2 regions of the Hydrogenophaga soli genome follow, and region 2 is predicted to be linked to the other one. Evidence: predicted binding sites of a transcription regulator. Region 2 holds the regulator's gene; the other holds the start of a gene.
What was found. The regulator NrdR, encoded in region 2, represses ribonucleotide reductase genes. The targets are predictions, from matches to a motif close to CACNANATNTNGTG.
Positions count from the first base shown of each region.

Region 1: ACYVB7_RS04700 (ribonucleoside-diphosphate reductase subunit alpha) is a predicted target of NrdR. The motif match lies at 1,285-1,298, and genes of this name have one in related genera.

Region 1 covers NZ_BAAHAK010000002.1:330,717-338,137, reverse strand. Annotated here, with positions in the region: gene glmU (bifunctional UDP-N-acetylglucosamine diphosphorylase/glucosamine-1-phosphate N-acetyltransferase GlmU) at 1-1,034, opposite strand, end outside; gene ACYVB7_RS04700 (ribonucleoside-diphosphate reductase subunit alpha) at 1,395-4,238, shown strand; gene ACYVB7_RS04695 (ribonucleotide-diphosphate reductase subunit beta) at 4,358-5,524, shown strand; gene ACYVB7_RS04690 (histone H1) at 5,737-6,453, shown strand; gene ACYVB7_RS04685 (phosphopentomutase) at 6,542-7,421, opposite strand, start outside.
Region 2 covers NZ_BAAHAK010000001.1:385,786-393,206, reverse strand. Annotated here, with positions in the region: gene ACYVB7_RS01775 (lytic transglycosylase domain-containing protein) at 1-455, shown strand, start outside; ZMP/ZTP riboswitch at 516-668, shown strand; gene glyA (serine hydroxymethyltransferase) at 716-1,963, shown strand; gene nrdR (transcriptional regulator NrdR) at 2,046-2,495, shown strand; gene ACYVB7_RS01760 (GspH/FimT family pseudopilin) at 2,592-3,200, shown strand; gene ACYVB7_RS01755 (type IV pilus modification PilV family protein) at 3,206-3,838, shown strand; gene ACYVB7_RS01750 (PilW family protein) at 3,835-5,001, shown strand; gene ACYVB7_RS01745 (pilus assembly PilX family protein) at 5,009-5,872, shown strand; gene ACYVB7_RS01740 (pilus assembly protein) at 5,880-7,421, shown strand, end outside.

The DNA.
Region 1 (7,421 bases), on a different contig from region 2:
GGACCGATGAGGGCGCCCGGGCCGACCTTGACGCCCAGTTTCTCGCCGTCGATGTGGGTGAAGGGGTGGATGACCGCGCCATCGGCAATGGCGGCGTTGGCAATGACGCAGTTGGCACCGATGCGAACACCCTCGCCCAGGCTGACCTGGCCTTCGAACACGCAGTTGACGTCAATGTCCACGTCCTGCCCGCAGCTGAGCGTGCCGCGCAGGTCGAAACGGGCCGGGTCGGCCAGGCGCACGCCCTGGACCATCAGCGTCTCGGCCTGGCGGCGTTGGAAGGCGCGTTCCAGCTCGGCCAGCTGCAGCGGGCTGTTGACACCGGCCACCTGCACCGCGTCGGCAATGCAGTGGGCGCGCACGGGGCAACCGTCGGCCACGGCGAACTTGACCACGTCGGTCAGGTAGTACTCGTTCTGGGCGTTCTGGTTGTCCAGCCGGGCCAGCCAGCCGCGCAGCAGCCGGGTGGGCACGGCCATGATGCCGCTGTAAATCTCGCGGATGGCGCGCTGGGCCTCGGTGGCGTCCTTGTGTTCCACAATGGCTTGCACCGCCCCGTCCGCGGCCCGCACGATGCGGCCATACCCCGTGGGGTCGGGCATGTCCAGCGTGAGCAGGGCCAGTGCATCGCCAGCGCACAGGTCCAACAGGGCTTGCAGCGTGGGGGCCTGGGTCAGCGGCACGTCGCCCGACAACACCAGCGTGATGCCGTCGTCGGCCAGCAGCGGCACCGCCTGCTGCACGGCGTGGCCGGTGCCCAGTTGCGGTTCCTGGCGGGCAAAAGACAACAAGCTATTTTGGCCTCCAGCGCTTTTTCTGTTTGCAATGAATGCTTCCACTTCAGGAGCACCATGCCCGGTGATGACCACCACCTGCCGTGCCGACAGGCTGGCCGCCGTGTCGATCACATGCGCCACCAGCGCCCGCCCGCCCAGGCGGTGCAGCACCTTGGGGGTGCGGCTTTTCATGCGGGTGCCTTTGCCCGCGGCCATCACCACCACATCCAGCGGCGGGGTTGTTGTCTGATCGGTCATGTTGAACGCCTGTGCACGGAAGGGGTTGCCGATGATACGGGGCCGCCCGGCACGGTCCGGCACCGCCTTTCTGGGCTTTTCATCGCTTTTTCAGCAACCCCGCGCAAGGCCCGGGCGGCCTGAAAACCCTGCTCCCGTTTTGAGAGAAGTCAGCGTTTTCAGGGGTGCCGCATAGCATGTTTTGGGCCTGTTTTTGGGTTACAAAAAATATTCCAAAACACCATGGGTAGTGGTCCCAAAAGAAGCCAAACACTAGATATAGTGTCGTCCCGAAAGACAAGACATCTCCCAAAACGCCCCATAAGAGGAACCATGCAAGCCACCGCTTACCCGGACTCCGCCGCCCAAGCCGCCAACCCCATGCACACGCTCGACACCACCGAACGCGCCTCTTCGGCCACCAGCCTGAGCCACTACCAGATCATCCGCCGCAACGGCGCGGTGGTGCCGTTCGAGCCCAACAAGATTGCCGTGGCGTTGATGAAAGCCTTCCTGGCGGTGCACGGCACCCAGGGCGCGGCCTCGGCCAGCGTGCGCGAAACCGTGGAAGCCCTGACGCAAACGGTGGTCAAGGCCCTGATGCGCTCGCGCCCCGGTGGCGGCACCTTCCACATCGAAGACGTGCAAGACCATGTGGAACTGGGCCTGATGCGCGGCAGCCACCACGAAGTGGCCCGTGCCTATGTGCTGTACCGCGAACGCCGTGCGCAAGAGCGCGCCGCCCACGGCCAGGCCCCCGCCGCCCAGCCCACCGAACAGCTGCACGTGCTGGAAAACGGCCAACGCGTGCCCCTGGACATGACCGCCCTGACCGAGCGCATCCGCGCCGCCTGCGCCGGGCTGTCCACCGAGGTCAAGCCCGAGCCCATCGTGGCCGAAACCCTGCGCAACCTGTACGACGGCGTGCCGCTGGAAGAAGTGCACAAGGCCTCCATCCTGGCCGCCCGCACGCTGATCGAAAAAGACCCCGACTACACCTACGCCACCGCCCGCCTGCTGCTGCACACCATCGCCAAGGAAGTGCTGGGCCATGAGGTGACCTACACCGAGCTGGCCGAGGGTTATGCCGACTACTTCCCCCAGTTCATCAAGAAGGGCATTGCCAACGAACTGCTGGACGAAAAGCTGGCCCAGTTCGACCTGAAGCGCCTGGGTGCCGCCCTCCAGCCCCAGCGCGACATGCAGTTTGACTACCTGGGCCTGCAAACCCTGTACGACCGCTACTTCCTGCACGTGCGCAAGGCCCGCATCGAGCTGCCGCAAGCCTTCTTCATGCGTGTGGCCATGGGCCTGGCGCTGAACGAGATCGACCGCGAAGCCCGCGCCATCGAGTTCTACGAAGTGCTCTCCAGCTTCGACTTCATGAGCAGCACGCCCACGCTGTTCAACAGCGGCACGCGACGCAGCCAGCTCTCCAGCTGCTACCTCACCACCGTGGCCGACGACCTCGACGGCATCTACGAAGCCATCAAGGAAAACGCCCTGCTGTCCAAGTTTGCCGGCGGCCTGGGCAACGACTGGACCCGCGTGCGCGCCCTGGGCAGCCACATCAAGGGCACCAACGGCGAATCGCAAGGCGTGGTGCCCTTCCTGAAGGTGGTGAACGACACCGCCGTGGCCGTGAACCAAGGCGGCAAGCGCAAGGGCGCGGTCTGCGCCTACCTGGAAACCTGGCACCTGGACATTGAAGAATTCCTGGAGCTGCGCAAGAACACGGGTGACGACCGCCGCCGCACCCACGACATGAACACGGCCAACTGGATCCCCGACCTGTTCATGAAGCGCGTGATGGAAAAAGGCGACTGGACGCTGTTCAGCCCCTCCGACGTGCCCGACCTGCACGACCTGTACGGCACCGCCTTCGAAAAAGCCTATGTGGCCTACGAAGAACGGGCCGCCCGTGGCGACATCAAGCCGTCCAAGAAAGTGGCCGCCACCGACCTGTGGCGCAAGATGCTGTCCATGCTGTTCGAGACCGGCCACCCCTGGATCACGTTCAAGGACCCCTGCAACATCCGCAGCCCGCAGCAGCATGTGGGGGTGGTGCACAGCTCCAACCTGTGCACCGAAATCACGCTCAACACCAACGACGCCGAAACCGCCGTGTGCAACCTGGGCTCGGTCAACCTGGTGCAGCACATCACCAACGGCCAGCTCGACCACGCCAAGCTGCAACGCACCGTGTCCACCGCCATGCGCATGCTGGACAACGTGATCGACATCAACTACTACGCCGTGAAGAAGGCCCGCGACTCCAACCTGCGCCACCGCCCGGTGGGGCTGGGCATCATGGGCTTCCAGGACGCGCTGTACGCCCTGCGCGTGCCTTATGCGTCGCAAGAAGCCGTGGAGTTTGCCGACCGCTCCATGGAAGCCGTGTGTTACCACGCCTACTGGGCCTCCACCGAACTGGCCGCCGAGCGGGGCCGCTACAGCAGCTACAAGGGCTCGCTGTGGGACCGTGGCATCCTGCCACTGGACACGCTGAACATGCTGGCCGAGCAACGCGGTGGCTACGTGGAAACCGACCGCAACGCCACCCTGGACTGGAACGCCCTGCGCGCCAAGATCGCCAAGGACGGCATGCGCAACAGCAACTGCGTGGCCATTGCGCCCACGGCCACCATCAGCAACATCATCGGGGTGGACGCGTCCATCGAGCCCTCGTTCGGCAACCTGTCAGTCAAGTCCAACCTGTCGGGCGAGTTCACCGTGGTCAACAGCTACCTGGTGCGTGACCTCAAGCGCCTGGGCCTGTGGGACGACGTGATGGTCATGGACCTGAAGCACTTCGACGGTTCGCTGCGCGCCATCGACCGCGTGCCCCAGGACATCAAGGCCCTGTACGCCACCGCCTTCGAAATCGAAACCCAGTGGCTGGTGGAAGCCGCCGCACGCCGCCAGAAGTGGATCGACCAGGCCCAGAGCCTCAACATCTACATGGCCGGTGCCTCGGGCAAGAAGCTGGACGACACCTACAAGCTGGCCTGGGTGCGGGGTCTCAAGACCACCTACTACCTGCGCACCATGGCCGCCACACACGCCGAAAAATCCACCGGCCGCACCGGCCAGCTCAACGCGGTGAACAACACGCCCGAGCCGGTCATGGCCGCCCCCGTGGCCGCGGCACCCGCCGCCATTGAAGCGGCCACCGACATCAAGTTCTGCGCCATCGACGACCCTGGCTGCGAAGCCTGCCAGTGAGTGTGTGTGCCCATGCCGATGCATGGGCACAACACCCCGTTGACGGCTTGCTTTGGCGGGCGGCAAGCCGCTATGCAATTCAACCCGCCGCTTCCATAATGCAAGTGAAGGAACCCATCATGCTCACCTGGGACGACGACGTCACGCCCACCCCGCAAACTGCCCCTGTCCAACCTGCTTTCGGTGGGTCGGCCGTTCCTCCCTCCTCGGCACCCCAGCTCCAGCCCGTGCGGGCTGACGCCCCCCCAGCCGCCGTGGCCAGCACCGGCCGCCGCGTCAACGCCGCCGACAAACGCATCATCAACGGCCAGACCGACGTCAACCAGCTGGTGCCCTTCAAGTACAAGTGGGCCTGGGAAAAATACCTGGCCACCTGCGCCAACCACTGGATGCCGCAGGAAGTGAACATGAACCGCGACATCGCCCTCTGGAAAGACCCCAACGGGCTCACCGAGGACGAGCGCCGCATCGTCAAGCGCAACCTGGGCTTCTTCACCACCGCCGACAGCCTGGCCGCCAACAACATCGTGCTGGGCACCTACCGGCACATCACCGCGCCCGAGTGCCGCCAGTTCCTGCTGCGTCAGGCGTTTGAAGAGGCCATCCACACCCACGCCTACCAGTACATCGTGGAAAGCCTGGGCCTGGACGAAGGCGAGATCTTCAACGCCTACAACGAAATCCCGTCCATCCGCGCCAAGGACGAGTTCCTGATCCCGTTCATCGACGTGATCATGAACCCCGAGTTCAAGACCGGCACCCCCGAGGCCGACCAGACGCTGCTGAAATCCATCATCGTCTTCGCCTGCCTGATGGAAGGGCTGTTCTTCTACGTGGGCTTCACGCAAATTTTGGCGCTGGGCCGCCAGAACAAGATGACCGGTGCCGCTGAGCAGTACCAGTACATCCTGCGCGACGAGTCCATGCACTGCAACTTCGGCATCGACCTGATCAACCAGCTCAAGCTCGAAAACCCCCACCTGTGGACGCCCGAGTTCAAGGCCGAAATCACCGCCCTGTTCATGAAGGCGGTGGAGCTGGAGTACCAGTACGCCGAAGACACCATGCCCCGCGGCGTGCTGGGCCTCAACGCCAGCATGTTCAAGGGTTACCTGCGCTACATCGCCAACCGGCGTGCCACCCAGATCGGGCTGGACACCCTGTTCCCCAACGAGGAAAACCCCTTCCCCTGGATGAGCGAGATGATCGACCTGAAGAAGGAACGCAACTTCTTCGAAACCCGCGTCATCGAGTACCAATCGGGCGGGGCCCTGTCCTGGGACTGACCCCACGCCTGCCCGCATGCCGTCTTTTTTCCTGCTCCGCCCCCCGTCAACGGACACCGCCATCCGTTGGGGCGGCAGGTTCACCCCATTCAGCGCCCCGCTGCCGCCATCCGGCCTCACGGTCGAAGACTGCGGTGCACTGAATCGCTTCCCGTCAGTCCGGCTCCTCGGGGAGGAAGCGTTCTTTGCAACCCACTCCTGGAGATGACCCCATGGCAACTGCAAAAAAGACAGCACCCGCTGCAAAGAGTGAACCGGTGAAAAAAGCGGCTGCCCCCGCCAAGAAAGCGGCTGCCAAGGCAGCCCCCAAGGCCGCCCCCGCAGCCAAGAAGGCGGTGGCACCCGCCAAGAAAGCTGCGACCCCTGCTGTGAAGAAGGCCGCCGCCCAACCGGCTGAAAAACCCGCGGCCAAGGCCCCCGCAAAAGCCGCCCCCAAAGCCGCTGCCGCGAAACCCGCCGCAAAGGCCGCCGTCAAAGCCCCCGCCAAGGCCGCCACCCCCGCCAAAAAGGCGGCTGCACCGAAAGCTGCCGCCAAGGCTGCTCCCGCGGTGAAGGCCGCGGCCAAACCGGCGGCAAAGGCGGCTGCGAAGGCAGCAGCCAAACCCGCTGCTGCCGCCAAACCAGTGGCCAAGAAGGCCGCAGCCAAGGCTGCCCCTGCTGCAGCCCCCAAGGCCCCCGCCAAAGCGGCCGTCAAAGCCGCAGCCAAGCCTGCCGAGAAGCCCGCCAAGGCACCGGCCAAAAAAGCCGCTGCAGCCACAAAACCTGCGGCCAAGGCGCCTGCAAAAGCCCCCGCCAAAGCCGCTGCAAAGGTCGAGGCCAAGCCCGCTGCCGCAAAGAAGGCTGCGCCCGCCAAAAAGGCCGCTGCTGCGGCCCAAACCAAGCTCAACCCCCACGCCGCCTGGCCTTTCCCCACCTCGGCCAAGCCCTGAACCTGGCATCCGTCAGCCAAAGAAAAGCCCCGCATGCGGGGCTTTTTTCATGGGGAAGCGAGGGCTTTCCCCGGGGCCGGTACGCGCTTCAGCGCCAGCACGCGTGGCCGTGCGCCAGGGGCCCCACCCGCAGGTGCTGGGCCAGGGTCTGCCCCATGTCGGCAAAGCTGGTGCTCACGGGCAAGGCACCGCAGGGGGCACAGCCGGGGCCGCTGAACAGCATGGGCACGTGCTCCCGGGTGTGGTCCGAGCCGGGCCAGCTGGGGTCGCAACCGTGGTCGGCGGTCAGCAGCAGCAGGTCGCCCGGGCGCAGGCGGGTCTGCAGCTGCGGCAGCCAGGCGTCCAGGGCTTCCAGGGCCTGGGCGTAACCCGCCAGGTCGCGGCGGTGGCCGTACAGCATGTCAAAGTCCACCAGGTTGGCAAACACCAGGCCACCGTCCGGGCAGGCTTCCAGGGCTTGCAGGGTGTGCTCGCACAGGGCGGCATTGCCCTCGGCCTTGTAGACGTGGCTGATGCCCCGGTCGGCAAAAATGTCCGGGATCTTGCCCACGGCATGCACCTCGCGCCCGCGTTCCCGCAGGCGGTCCAGCAGGGTTTCGGACGGCGGTGGGGTGGTGTAGTCGTGGCGGTTGCCGGTGCGGCGAAAGGGCACCCCGGCCCCGCCGGTGAAGGGGCGGGCAATGACGCGGGCGATGTTGGCCCGGTCGAAAATCGGTTTGGCCGCTTCGCAGATGGCGTAGAGCCGTTGCAGGCCAAACGCGCCTTCGTGTGCGGCCACCTGGAACACGCTGTCCGCGCTGGTGTAACAAATGGGCAGGCCGGTGCGCAGGTGTTCGTCGCCCAGGCGTTCGATGATTTCGGTGCCGCTGGCATGGCTGTTGCCCAGGCTGCCGCTCAGGCCGCAGGCCTGGTACCACTCGGCCATGAGGTCGGCGGGGAAGATGCCCACACGCGCCGGGTCGCTCTCG
Region 2 (7,421 bases):
TCCTGGCCGTGATGGCCATTGAGTCGCGATTCAACCCGTTTTCTCAGAGCACATACGGCGCCCAAGGCCTGATGCAAGTGCTGACGCGGGTTCACACCGACAAATATGAAGACTTCGGCGGCACGCTGGCCGCGTTCGACCCGGTCACCAACCTGCGCGTGGGTGTGCAGGTGCTGGTGGAGTGCATCCGCCGTGCAGGCAGCATCGAAGGTGGCTTGGGCCTGTACGTCGGTGCGGTATCGGTGGACGCCACCGACTACATCACCAAAGTGATGGCCGAACATGTGCGCCTGAAAGACGTGGCCAATGGCAAGGCGGTGTCCGTGCTGGACAACCGGGTGCCCCCCCCCGCGTCCGCCCTGGCCCCGGCTGCGCCCTCCACCCCTTCCGCGGACCTCACCCAGGCGTTGCCGCCCACGGCAGCCGGAACTGCTGCCGAGCCCGCAGCGTCCTGACCCTGCCCAACAGACCTGCCCGGTTTGCCGAGGCTTGTGCCCAGGGCATCGCGTACACTCGCCGTCGCGCACGACTGGCGATACACCCTGCGGGTCCGATGTTCCGGCCCGCCGAGTGGACGTGGAACACCACTGGGAAGTGCGCCGCCTGCCACCGCTGAACCTCAGCGGACCGATTGGCAGTGCGATCGGCCGTTCGCCTGGGCAGTCCTTGTTCCCCCACCCTGCGGGTCAAGGTCCCTCGTCACTGAAAGACTGCCATGTACAACCGCAACATCCTGATTGAACAAACCGACCCCGAGCTGTTTGCCGCCATCCAGGCCGAAAACGCCCGCCAAGAGCACCACATCGAGCTGATCGCCAGCGAGAACTACGCCTCGCCCGCCGTCATGGCGGCCCAAGGCACGCAGCTCACCAACAAATACGCCGAAGGCTACCCCGGCAAGCGCTATTACGGCGGTTGCGAACACGTGGACGTGGCCGAGCAACTGGCCATCAACCGCGTGAAGGAGCTGTTCGGTGCCGACGCGGCCAACGTGCAGCCCCACTGCGGAGCCTCCGCCAACGAAGCCATCTTCCTGGCCTTCCTCAAACCCGGCGACACCATCATGGGCATGAGCCTGGCCGAAGGCGGCCACCTGACCCACGGCATGCCCCTGAACATGAGCGGCAAGTGGTTCAACGTCGTGTCCTACGGCCTGAACGACAAGGAAGAAATCGACTACGACGCCATGGAGCGCAAAGCCCATGAGTCCAAGCCCAAACTGATCGTGGCCGGCGCTTCGGCCTACAGCCTGCGCATCGACTTCGAGCGCTTTGCCAAGGTGGCCAAAGATGTCGGCGCCATCTTCATGGTGGACATGGCCCACTACGCGGGCCTGATCGCCGCCGGTGTGTACCCCAACCCCGTGCCCTTTGCCGACGTGGTCACCAGCACCACCCACAAGAGCCTGCGCGGCCCGCGCGGCGGCATCATCCTGATGAAGGCCGAGCACGAAAAGGCCATCAACAGCGCCATCTTCCCCGGCCTGCAAGGCGGCCCGCTGATGCACGTGATCGCAGCCAAGGCCGTGGCCTTCAAGGAAGCGCTGACGCCCGAATTCAAGGCTTACCAACAGCAAGTGGTCAAGAACGCCCAGATCGTGGCCGAAACCCTCACCCAGCGCGGCCTGCGCATCGTGTCGGGTCGCACCGAAAGCCATGTGATGCTGGTGGACCTGCGCGCCAAGGGCATCACCGGCAAGGAAGCCGAGGCCGTGCTGGGCAGCGCCCACATGACCATCAACAAAAACGCCATCCCCAACGACCCGGAAAAGCCCATGGTGACCAGCGGCATCCGCGTGGGCACCCCGGCCATGACCACCCGTGGCTTCAAGGACGAGGAAGCACGCCTGACCGCCAACCTGGTTGCCGACGTGCTGGACAACCCGCGCGACCCAGCCAACATCGAAGCGGTTCGCGCCAAGGTTCACGCCCTGACCAGCCGCTTCCCTGTTTATAGCAACTGAATCAGGCAGAACAAGCGGAGAGGCCACTTTTGATGCTCAATTTTGACCTCTCCCCCTGCCGCGGCCCGCGGACGGCACAACCATGAAGTGCCCGTTCTGTGGCCACAGCGACAGCCAGGTGATGGAAACACGCCTGGCTGAAGATGCCAGCTTCATCCGCCGCCGACGGCAGTGCCAGAAGTGCGACAAGCGCTTCACCACCTACGAACGACCTGAAGTCAGCTTCCCCGCCATCGTCAAGAAAGACGGGCGTCGCATCGACTACGACGCCGACAAACTCCGTGCCTCGTTTTCGCTCGCACTGCGCAAACGCCCGGTCAGCACCGAGCAGGTGGTGAGCGCCATTGAGCGCATCGAAGAAAAGCTGCTCAACCTGGGGGCCAGGGAAGTGCCCTCCAGCCAGTTGGGTGAAATGGTCATGCGTGAGCTGAAAAAGCTCGACCAGGTGGCCTACGTGCGGTTTGCCAGCGTCTACCGCAGTTTTGAAGACATCGACGAGTTCAAAAACCTGGTGGACGAAGTCCGCCGTTGACGCCCTTGGGCGTTGAGCCTGCCAGCACCGACCAACGATGCATTTCGGCTGACCAGCAGCATGCCGGACTCCGGCAAAGGCCCGATACTTGGCGGCATGAAATGCCTTCGCACACCCTCCTCCCAACCCTCGGTGCGCCATCGGTTTACGGCGGGTTTCACGCTGATTGAGCTGATGGTGACCATCGCGGTGCTGGCCATCCTGATGGCCATCGCCGTGCCCAGCATGCAAGACCTCATCCGAAGCAACAGCATGCGCAACCTGGGCAATGATTTCACCCTCTCCATTCAGCGTGCACGCGGTGAGGCCATGGCCCAAAACCAATGTGTGGCGCTGTGCAAATCAGCCGATCCCACAGCCGCGATTCCGGTGTGCGATACCGCCAATGACGATTGGGCCCGGGGTTGGATCGCCTATCGAACCCCCACGTGCAATGCCCCCACATCGGCAGCACAGGTCAACAACGACAGAGCCACGCTGCTGTTCATTCAAGAACCGTTTGCACCATCGTTCAGGATCATGACCACCAACTCGGTGCGAAGCATCGTGTTCACCCCGCGGGGCATGACCAGCCTGGGCAATGCAGGCCAATTCAACGTTTCGGACACCAATGCCAGCAGCGCCAAAAACACCCAATACGGGCGAACGGTCTGCGTTGACATGGTGGGCCGCACCCGAAACATCACCTTCTTGGCCAATTGTTGAACACCATGGCTTCACACACCACCCAACGCGGTGCCACCCTCATCGAGGTGCTGGTTTCCATCATGCTGATGACCTTCACCCTGGCCGGCATGGCCGGGCTGCTGGGCGTCGCCACGCGCACCCAGCTGGGTGTGGAGACCCGCTCCAACATCAACAGCGCCCTCAACGACTTGGCCAACCGCATCCGCGCCAACTTGAATACCACCAACCCGGCAGACCGCACCACCTGGGCGGCGCACTACACAGGATTGACAGTGGCATCTCAAAGCTGGGACGATCAACAGGGGACCTCCACCACGCCCAACAAAGACTGCCTGACTTCAACCTGCAGCCAAGATGAACTGGCCGATTTTGACGTGGCCGAAGTGCGTGCCCGTTTGGCTCGCACCATGGCACAACCAGCACTTCAACTCAGTGGCGACGCCTCCGCCGGAATCCGCGCCACCTTCATGTGGTTTGACAAGGACTTCACCACAGTCTCCAGTTCAGGTGTGACGCTGAACACCTCGCCCACCTGCTCCACAACCGCAGCCACCACCACCGGCCAGTGGCTGCAAGGCCAAACCTGCTGCCCCACCGCCGCTGGCGTGGCTTCCACCCCCGGTGTTCGCTGCCTGAACCTGATGTTTTTGCCATGAGCCTCTTTCAATCATCCCCCCGCCCACTTCGCTTGCAACGCGGCGTCACGCTGATTGAGCTGATGGTGTCTGTCACCATCGGCCTGCTGGTGGTGGCAGGCGCAGGTGCCATTTACCTGTACGCCAGCCAGACGCAACGAGTGCTCACAGAACGCCAAAACATGTTCGAAGGTGCCAAAGTCGCCCTGGACATCATTGGTCGGGACCTCGAAAACGCGGGCTACTACCCGGCAGAAAACAGCCCGGCCCTGAGTCCCACCACCGTAAAAGTGGTGGGTTATGGCAACCCCTGCGACAACCCGCGGCACGACACGGTTTCCTTGTGCGACTTTGCCAACCCCGGTGCCTTCAACACACCGGTTTTTGGTTGCAGCGGACAGAGGTTGGTGCGATCGGGTTCTGGCTCGTCGGTCACCTATGCCTGTGGCGCATTGAGTGGGGTTGCCGCCGCCAATGTCGACTCACTGGTGGTCAACTATTTCACCAACGACGCTGAATCGTTGACCACAGGGCAACGCGCAGACTGCCAGGGCCAAGACGTGGTGCGGGACGCCATCAACAGCCGCAACGGCGTCACCCCCACGGCTGGGGCCACCGCGGCAGACCCTCCCACCAACCCCAACCGCCTGACCTATTCACTGGATTACAGCACCTACAACACCCCGACCCAAAAAGTCAATCCCAGCAACATCTCCAAACGCAATGCAAGCAGCGATACCCAGGGGGGAACCAGCATTCCTGCCCTGCCATTGTTTGTCTCCAATCGGTACACCTTGGTGCCGGTGAACGGCAGCATTTCAACCGATGCCAGAAAAGAAATGATTGATGGTCAATTGGTCACCACATTCTCCATGGCCTGCGATGGCAATGGAAATGACAACGACGCCAATGCGGCATTGGCCAGTGTGGCCCAACCCATGGTATCAGGCCTTGAGCAACTCAAATTTCAGTATCTGATCAATGGTCAGTACCGAAATGCCCCCATCTTGGGCGCACCCGATTGGTCATTGGTGACTGCCGTGCGCGTCTGTATATTGGCACATACCTACCGTTCAGCGCAAGCTGCAGTTATCAAAGACTGCAATGGCAATGACACCCCCGACGACGGTCGACTGAGAAAGGTGTTCACTCAAGTGTTTGCATTGAAAAATGCACTGATGTGAGAATCTCATGTGCAAAAATATACATCCAAAATTCCACCCCACCGTTTCGACCATCAGACGCCATCACCAGCAAGGGATCTCTTTGGTGATGGTGTTGATTTTCATGCTAATCTTGTCAGGCTTGGCGGCCTTTGGCGTTCGAAATGTGACCCTACTGGAAAAACAGGCCCACAATGAATTGGAATACCAAGTCGCTCGACAAGCTGCTGAAGCTGCTTTGCGCGATGCCGAACTGGACCTTCGAATTCCTGAACCCGACGGGCTTTTCACGCTGACAGGTGCAAAATGCGGGCGGGAAGCCAGCCTGATGCGAACCAAAGGCATTGCATCTGCCACCGATTCCGCTGAGTTCACCAACAATTGTCTGGAGGGTCAGTGCGGCATCTCCTCGGCCACCAGATACGCCGTTCAATGGGATGACGCCACACCTGCCAACAAAGGCGCCCCCTGGTGGCCCAACAACAAAGGAGGTGATTGGGGCAACAATGTTAATGCAGACGGATCACCCAATTTCACCTGTGGGAGCGGCACCGGTGGTGTGCCACTGGGTACGTACACAGGCACCCCCTCCATGGTAGGCGTGGCCCGCCAGCCTGAATACCTGATTGAAATCATGTCCCCAGAAGCAATGGGGGCCGCAGCTGTCGAATCCAAATTTGAATGTACATCGCGCACGAGCTCAGGTGGATCCAGCAAAGCGTCTGCTGACGAACAAGGGCTTTCCCCAGGAAATGCCAAAGGAACATGTTATTTGTTCCGCATCACCGCCAGAGGTTTTGGTGCCTCATTGCAAGACACCGACATCGACGGAAAACCTAACCCAAAAGTTGAAGTTTTGCTGCAAAGCTATTTCCAATTGTTTGTGAAGTGAGACCACCATGCTGAAAACAACCTCCATTCACAGCAGAAATCTTGCAAAACATCTGAGTGCCTTGGCCTGTGTGGCCTGTTTGGTGACAACCCACGCAGCCCCACCCAACACATCCACGGCCATGTCACCCACCGTTCCACCCAACGTGGACACGGCAGGCAACAACAAGCCCATGATGATGTTGACCGCCAGCAAGGATCACACCTTGTTTGGCCCCATGTACACCGACTTTGAAGACCTTGATGGCGATGGCGTTCTCGACGTCACCTTCAAGCCCACCTTCAAGTATTACGGCTATTTCGACGCCACCAAGTGCTACACCTACAGCAGTGGCATGTTTTCCCCGTCGGCCAATGCGTCGATCAACGGGGGGCGATACGTTTGTGGAGGATCGGGCCAATGGGCAGGTAACTTTCTGAACTGGGCGTCCATGACACGCTTGGACATCATTCGAAAAATGTTGTACGGTGGTCAACGTTCCACCGATTCCACCACCGACACCGTGTTGCATGTGGCACGGCTGTCGCGGGACTCTCACTCGTTTGTGAAATATTACAACGGCACCGACATTCGGGATTACACACCCTTCACCACCGCAAACCTTACCAAATCCACGGGCACCAATGCCAACACCTACGCCGGTTTGACCATGTGCATCACCGGCAGCGCACAGGACACAGGTTCCTCCAGCACGGCGCAAATGCGGTTGGCCAAAGGCAACTATCGTTTATGGTCTGTGATTGAAGGCACTGTTTGCAACTTCAGAGACACAGACAACTACACCATCGCGTTTGATTTCAGGTCCAAGCTGAGTCGATATTACGCATCTTCTCAAAGTTATTACGGCGGCGGGTCGGTACCTCACGAAACCAACATTCCGTCTGCCAACACCGATGGTGCCACTTACAGCTCCATTGGCCCCATCCTTAACCTCAAGGTCAAAGTTTGTGTGGATGGCCAAATCGGAGAAGAGCGCTGCCAAGCCTACACCAATGGTTCCACCACGGTCCACAAGCCCATTGGGCTTTTGCAGAAATATGGTAGCGCGCCGTCGGGTACATTACCCTCCTCGGCCAGAGCGGAATTTGGCCTGATCACCGGGTCTTACGACTTGAATCTGAAGGCAGGTGCGCTCAGAAAGAACATTGGAGATCTTTCTGACGAAATCAACCGACTCACAGGGCAATTTTGTTTCAGCAGCGGCGCCAATTGCAGCGGCACCTTGACCGATGGAAGTGGTCGAAACTACACCTCCAGTGGCCTGATCAAAGCGCTCGACTCAATCATCTTGTTTGGCCGTGAATCAGGCAATTATGTTGGTAATGGATATGGAACCTACCCAGACTCTCTGACCAACGGCACCTTCCCGGCTTGGGGAAATCCCTTGGGTGAAATGCTGACACAGGCTTTGCAGTACTACGCCGGTTTGTCATCCACCAACCCGACAAGCACCAGCAATGACAGCGGCGTCGGCATGCCCATTGCCACGTGGAAGAACCCTCTGAGCTATGCCATCAATGTCACGGACAATGGCACCACCTTGGATTGG